2 regions of the Pseudomonas sp. 1L-E-NC-VB-C3 genome follow, and region 1 is predicted to be linked to the other one. Evidence: predicted binding sites of a transcription regulator. Region 1 holds the regulator's gene; the other holds the start of a gene.
The links. Region 1 encodes sigma-54, which starts transcription at its own class of promoters, with help from an activator protein. Its sites were predicted from a motif close to ANTGGCATNNANNTTGCTNT; they were not measured.
Positions count from the first base shown of each region.

Region 2: the regulator sigma-54 is predicted to act here: its motif matches at 2,212-2,231, upstream of AC0Z5Z_RS13575 (flagellar hook-length control protein FliK).

Region 1 covers NZ_JBXAWD010000013.1:10,895-14,306, forward strand. Annotated here, with positions in the region: gene lptA (lipopolysaccharide transport periplasmic protein LptA) at 1-233, shown strand, start outside; gene lptB (LPS export ABC transporter ATP-binding protein) at 233-958, shown strand; gene AC0Z5Z_RS20645 (RNA polymerase factor sigma-54) at 1,125-2,615, shown strand; gene hpf (ribosome hibernation-promoting factor, HPF/YfiA family) at 2,689-2,997, shown strand; gene ptsN (PTS IIA-like nitrogen regulatory protein PtsN) at 3,009-3,412, shown strand, end outside.
Region 2 covers NZ_JBXAWD010000007.1:158,333-161,744, forward strand. Annotated here, with positions in the region: gene AC0Z5Z_RS13560 (STAS domain-containing protein) at 1-76, shown strand, start outside; gene AC0Z5Z_RS13565 (ATP-binding SpoIIE family protein phosphatase) at 82-1,785, shown strand; gene AC0Z5Z_RS13570 (Hpt domain-containing protein) at 1,816-2,163, shown strand; gene AC0Z5Z_RS13575 (flagellar hook-length control protein FliK) at 2,269-3,412, shown strand, end outside.

The DNA.
Region 1 (3,412 bases):
GCTACGGCGTGACGATTCAATACCACGCCCAGCAGAACCGGGTGGTGCTGATCGACAAGGCCAAGGTTATCGACAAGGATAACAACGTCACCCAGGGCGAAAAAATCGTCTACGACACCGTGAAGAAGCTGGCCAGCGCCGGTCGCGCCACAGGCAGCAAGGTCACCGAATCGCGTCCGCGCATCGACATGGTGATCCAGCCGAAGAAGAAAACCGAAGAGAAATCCCAGTAATGGCAACTCTGAAAGCTCAGCACCTGGCCAAGGCCTATAAAAGCCGCCAGGTCGTGCGTGACGTCAGCCTGTCGATCGACAGCGGGCAGATCGTCGGCTTGCTCGGCCCGAACGGCGCCGGCAAGACGACGTGCTTCTACATGATCGTCGGCTTGGTGCAGGCTGATCAGGGCCGTGTGCTGATCGATGATCTGGACGTCAGCCACCAGCCGATGCACGGCCGCGCCAAGGCCGGTATCGGCTATCTGCCGCAAGAAGCGTCGATCTTCCGTAAACTGTCGGTCGCCGACAACATCATGGCGATCCTCGAGACCCGCCCGGAGCTGGACAAGGCCGGTCGTCGCAAGGAGCTGGAAAGCCTGCTGCAGGAATTCCACATCAGCCACATCCGCGACAACCTCGGCATGAGCCTGTCCGGTGGTGAACGCCGCCGGGTGGAAATCGCTCGCGCCCTGGCGACGGCACCGAAATTCATACTGCTCGACGAACCGTTCGCCGGCGTTGACCCGATCTCGGTCGGCGACATCAAGCAGATCATCCATCACCTCAAGGCCAAGGGCATCGGTGTGCTGATCACCGACCACAACGTGCGTGAGACGCTGGACATTTGCGAAACCGCTTACATCGTCAACGACGGTCAACTGATCGCTGAAGGCGATGCCGAGACCATCCTGGCCAACGATCTGGTCAAGGAAGTGTATCTGGGTCACGAGTTCCGCCTGTAAGCGCGACAGCGCTGTATCGATTCAAGGCGCATTTATCCGCTTTAATTGTTACAGCGCTCTAGGCAAACACTTCAGTTTCAGGCATATAATTTGCTTAAGTTTGGCGCTTCGGCGCCCTGTAGTGGATGGCGCAAAGCGCCGGCGAATAAGGTGTTAAGCCCCTGCCATGAAACCATCGCTAGTCTTGAGAATGGGCCAGCAGCTGACGATGACACCGCAGCTGCAACAGGCCATCCGCCTGCTCCAATTGTCGACCCTGGACCTGCAACAGGAGATCCAGGAGGCTCTGGAATCCAATCCGATGCTCGAGCGCCAGGAAGAAGGCGACGACTTCGACAACGCCGATCCGCTGGCCGACAACGCCGAACAGAAGCCCGCCGAAATCCAGGAACCCTCCTACCAGGAAACCGCCCCGACGGTGGATAACCTCGAGGATGGCGATTGGAACGAGCGCATCCCCAATGAACTGCCAGTGGATACCGCCTGGGAAGACGTTTACCAGACCAGCGCCAGCAGCCTGCCCAGCAGCGATGACGATGAGTGGGATTTCACCACCCGCACGTCCGCCGGCGAGAGCCTGCAAAGCCATCTGCTCTGGCAACTGAACCTGGCGCCGATGTCCGACACCGATCGCCTGATCGCTGTCACCCTGATCGACTGCATCAACAATCAGGGCTATCTGGACGAAACACTCGAAGAAATTCTTGAAGCGTTCGATCCGGAACTGGACATCGAGCTCGACGAAATCGAAGCCGTCCTGCATCGCATCCAGCAATTCGAGCCCGCTGGTATCGGCGCCCGCAACCTCAGCGAATGCCTGCTGCTGCAATTGCGCCAGCTGCCCGCGAAGACGCCGTGGCTGACCGAGGCCAAGCGGCTTGTCGCCGATTACATCGACCTGCTCGGCAGCCGCGATTACAGCCAGTTGATGCGGCGCATGAAGCTCAAGGAAGACGAGCTGCGCCAGGTCATCGAACTGGTGCAGAGCCTCAATCCGCGTCCCGGCTCACAGATCGAGTCGACCGAAGCCGAATACGTGATTCCCGACGTGATCGTGCGCAAGGACAACGAGCGCTGGCTGGTCGAGCTGAACCAGGAATCGGTGCCTCGCCTGCGCGTCAACGCCCAGTACGCCGGTTTTGTGAAGCGCGCCGACACCAGCGCCGACAACACTTTCATGCGCAACCAGTTGCAGGAAGCGCGCTGGTTCATCAAGAGCCTGCAGAGCCGCAACGAAACCCTGATGAAAGTGGCCACGCAGATCGTCGAACATCAGCGCGGCTTCCTCGAATACGGCGACGAAGCAATGAAGCCGTTGGTATTGCATGACATCGCCGAAGCGGTCGGCATGCACGAATCGACGATTTCCCGGGTGACCACACAAAAATTCATGCATACCCCGCGCGGTATTTATGAGCTGAAATACTTTTTCTCCAGCCACGTCAGCACCTCCGAAGGCGGCGAATGCTCGTCCACGGCGATCCGCGCGATCATCAAGAAACTGGTCGCTGCGGAAAATCAGAAAAAGCCGTTGAGTGACAGCAAGATCGCTGGTTTACTGGAGGCACAAGGCATTCAGGTGGCTCGCCGCACCGTCGCCAAGTACCGCGAATCCCTCGGAATCGCGCCTTCGAGCGAACGCAAGCGGTTGATGTAAGCCACGTTACAGCGTTCCAGTGGCAGGCTTTTCGGCCTGCCGCTTTATGCACTGGCAACGAAGGAGAAGCTGTATGCAAGTCAACATCAGTGGACACCAACTGGAAGTGACCCAACCTCTGCGTTCCTACATCGAGGAAAAACTCCAGCGACTGGAGCGACATTTCGACAAGATCACCAACGTGCAGGTCACGATGTGCGTCGAAAAGCTGAAACAGAAGATCGAAGCCACCTTGCATATTCCCGGCAGTGAAGTGGTCGCAAACGCAGAAGATACCGACATGTACGCTGCGATCGACTCACTTACCGACAAGCTGGATCGCCAACTCAAAAAGCATAAGGAAAAGACCCAGAGCCTCCTCCAGGGCGCGACCGGTCGTTAACACCCCTATCCATGATCCGACTTGAAACCATCCTGACCCCCGGCCGTTCCCAAGTGAACGCGCCGGGCGGCAGCAAGAAAAAAGCCCTCGAACAGATTGCCAACCTGATCCACCGCGAAGTGCCGGATCTGGCGATGCAGGATGTCTTCGAGGCGCTGATCGCCCGTGAAAAACTCGGCTCCACCGGTTTTGGCAACGGCATCGCCATTCCCCACTGCCGCCTCAAGGGCTGCGCGGGGCCAGTGAGCGCCCTGCTGCACCTCGAAGCCCCGATCGATTTCGACGCCATCGACGGCGCTCCGGTGGACCTGTTGTTCGTACTGCTGGTCCCGGAAGCCGCAACCGACGCGCATCTGGAGTTGTTGCGCCAGATCGCCAGCATGCTCGACCGCAAGGAAGTGCGCGACAAATTGCG
Region 2 (3,412 bases), on a different contig from region 1:
TGTCGTCAACAGCAGCTCCGATGTGAAGAAAATCCTCGCGATTTCCAACTTCGACAAACTCTTCGACATCAGTTGACGCCCATGCAGGCGCAAGAGCCGCTGACCATTCTTATCGCCGAAGACAGCGCCGCCGACCGGCTGCTGCTGTCGACCATTGTCCGCCGTCAAGGTCATCAGGTGCTGACGGCGGCCAATGGTGCGGAGGCGGTCGAATGCTTCCAGCAGCAACAACCCGATCTGGTGTTGATGGACGCGCTGATGCCGGTGATGGACGGCTTCGAAGCGGCGCGGCAGATCAAGGCGCTGGCGGGTGAAACGTTGGTGCCGATCATTTTCCTCACGTCGCTGACCGAGAGTGAAGCGCTGGCTCGGTGTCTGGAGGCTGGCGGCGACGATTTTCTGGCGAAGCCGTACAACCAGGTGATCCTTGCCGCCAAAATCAAGGCGATGGATCGCTTGCGGCGCCTTCAGGCAACGGTCCTGCAGCAGCGTGATCTGATCGCAAAACATCATGACTATCTACTCAACGAACAACGCGTGGCCAAAGCGGTGTTCGACAAGGTCGCACATTCCGGTTGCCTGAGTGCGCCGAACATCCGTTACCTGCAATCGCCGTATGCGCTGTTCAACGGTGACTTGTTGCTGGCGGCGTACACGCCTGCCGGTGACATGCACGTCATGCTCGGCGATTTCACCGGGCATGGCTTGCCGGCAGCGGTGGGGGCGATGCCGCTGGCCGAAGTGTTTTATGGGATGACCGCCAAGGGCTATGGCCTGGCCGAAACCCTGCGCGAGATGAACGCCAAGCTCAAGCGCATCCTGCCGGTGGACATGTTCTGCTGTGCCACCTTGCTCAGTCTGAGTTTCCAGAGCCGTTCGGTGGAGGTGTGGAACGGTGGCATGCCCGACGGTTACTTGCATCGCATGGCCAGTGGCGAGCGCGTGCCCTTGCCGGCGCGGCATTTGCCCCTGGGGATTCTCAGCGCGCAAGCCTTCGATGACCGTACGGATGTCTATCCGATGGCCGTCGATGATCGAGTGTTTCTGTTATCGGACGGGGTGATCGATACCTGCGATGCCAATGACCAGTTGTTCGGCGTCGAACGCTTGCAGCAGGTGTTTGCGGCGAACCGTGAGCCGGATCGGTTATTCGAGGATATCGAGCAAGCGTTGCGCGATTTTCGTGGGCAGGCCCGTGATGATGTGAGCATGGTCGAAGTCAGTCTGCTCGAGTCGGCCAAGGCCCACGGCGCAGCGCCGGTGTATTCCGACAGCGGCCAGTCGTGCCCGCTGGACTGGTCGGCCAGTTTCGAGTTTCGCGGCGCCACACTCAGGCGCTTCAATCCATTGCCGTTCCTCTTGCAGTTGCTGCTTGAGGTGCATGGCCTGCGCGCGCAAAGCGGGGCGCTGTACAGCGTGCTCGCCGAGTTGTATTCCAATGGGCTGGAGCATGGCGTGCTCGGGCTGGACTCGAGCCTCAAACGCGATGCGGCAGGTTTCGCCCGCTACTATGAAATGCGCGCGGCGCGGTTGGAGGCGCTGCAAGACGGTTTCGTGCGAGTGCATTTGCAGGTACAACCGCGAGGCGAGGGTGGGCGGCTGGTCATCCGCGTCGAGGATAGCGGCAAGGGGTTTGATGTGGCGCGGGTCATGGAAAGGCCCGTGGATAACGTCCGCTTGTCGGGACGCGGCATCGGTCTGGTCCGGCAGCTGGGGCGCAACGCCAGTTGGTCGGACCAAGGTCGTAGTGCCAGCGTGGAGTTTTTCTGGGAGATTGAGGCATAATCCGCCCATTCTTGATCAAGGAGTGAGCAAGTGACAGACCCACATGTAAATCGCGAAGTCCTCGATACTTTGCGCGAGGTGATGGAGGACGGCTATACGGAATTGCTGGAGACTTTTCTGGCAGATTCGCAAAGCCGCCTGCACGAGTTGCAGGACAGCACCAGCGCCAAAGCGCTTTCCGATGTAGCGCATAGCTTCAAGGGCAGCGCCAGCAACATGGGCGCGGTTCGACTGGCCGAGTTGTGCCAGGACCTGGAGTCGAACGCGAAGGACAAAAGCCCGGAAGCGCTCGCTCAGCTAGTCGCCGATATCCATTCTGAATTCGCCGAAGTACGTCCGGTGTACGAAAGCGAAAAGCACCACGCCCACATCCACTGAAGCTGCCGTCCGGCGCTTTTCGCAAGTGTCTGGCCAAACTGGCCCGGCACTTGCAGTCAACTTGCTCAACTGTACCTACGATCCCAGTGCAGCGGAGACCGTGTCATGCCTGCGACCCCCAACATTCTTCTTCAGACCGCCGCTCAGGCCAAGGCGCAAGCCGCCTCTGCCAAATCGTCGGCAATGGCCGCAGACGCCGGGGACAAGGCCTCCAGCTTCGCCAAAGTGTTTGCCGATCAGGCGCCGGCCAAGCCCGCCGTGAGCGCTGACAATTCAGTCAGGCCGGCACGCGATAAGGTCGCGGACAGCAGCGGCAAAAAGGATATCGGCAAAGATCAATCTGCCGCGCCCCAGCCAGCAGTTGCCGATAGCGGCAAAGCGTTGCCTGCCGACAAAGCGGCGGCGAGCGACGACGCGACTGCCACTGCCGATGACACCGCTGAAACCATACAACCCCCTGTGGCCGATGCCGCGCCTGTAGACCCGGCCCTTGATCCGGCCTTGGCGCAAGTCGTTCAGCCGTTGGTGGCAGCGCCTGTGGTGCAAACGCCAACAGTCGCCACGCCAGCCCAGCCGGAAACCGAAACGCCTGCACTGGCGGTCGTGTCGGGCATGGTCAAAGATCCGGCGGCAACCGACAGCGATTTCGATCCATCGGCCGACCCGCTCGACTCGATGCCGGCCGTGCGCATGGCGATGGAGCAGGGCGGGCATATTTCCGCCGCCAGTCAGGCGCAACCGAAAGCCACGCCTGCTCAAGCTCAGGCTGACGGTGAATTGACCGCCGCGCAGAACTTTGCCGCCGGCATGGCCAGCATGCTCGACGTGCAGGACGACAAGGACAGCACCAGTCAGCGCGGCGAACAAGCTTTCAGCGGGCTGATCGACGATGGTCTGAAGGATCTGAAATCGGCTACCAGCGACACCCGCGTCGATGACTTCGCCAACCGTCTGGCGGCACTGACCCAGGCCGCTACGCCGAAAACCGCCAATGCGCTGCCGGTGAATCAGCCGATCGCCATGCACCAGAGCGGCTGGACCGAAGAAGTGGTCAACCGCGTCATGTACCTGTCCAGCGTCAACCTGAAGGCCGCCGACATTCAGTTGCAGCCGGCGGAGCTTGGGCGTCTGGATATCCGCGTGAACATGGTTCCCGATCAGCAAACCCAGGTCACCTTTATGAGCGCACACCCAAGCGTGCGTGAAGCGCTCGACAGCCAGATGCACCGCCTGCGTGACATGTTCAACC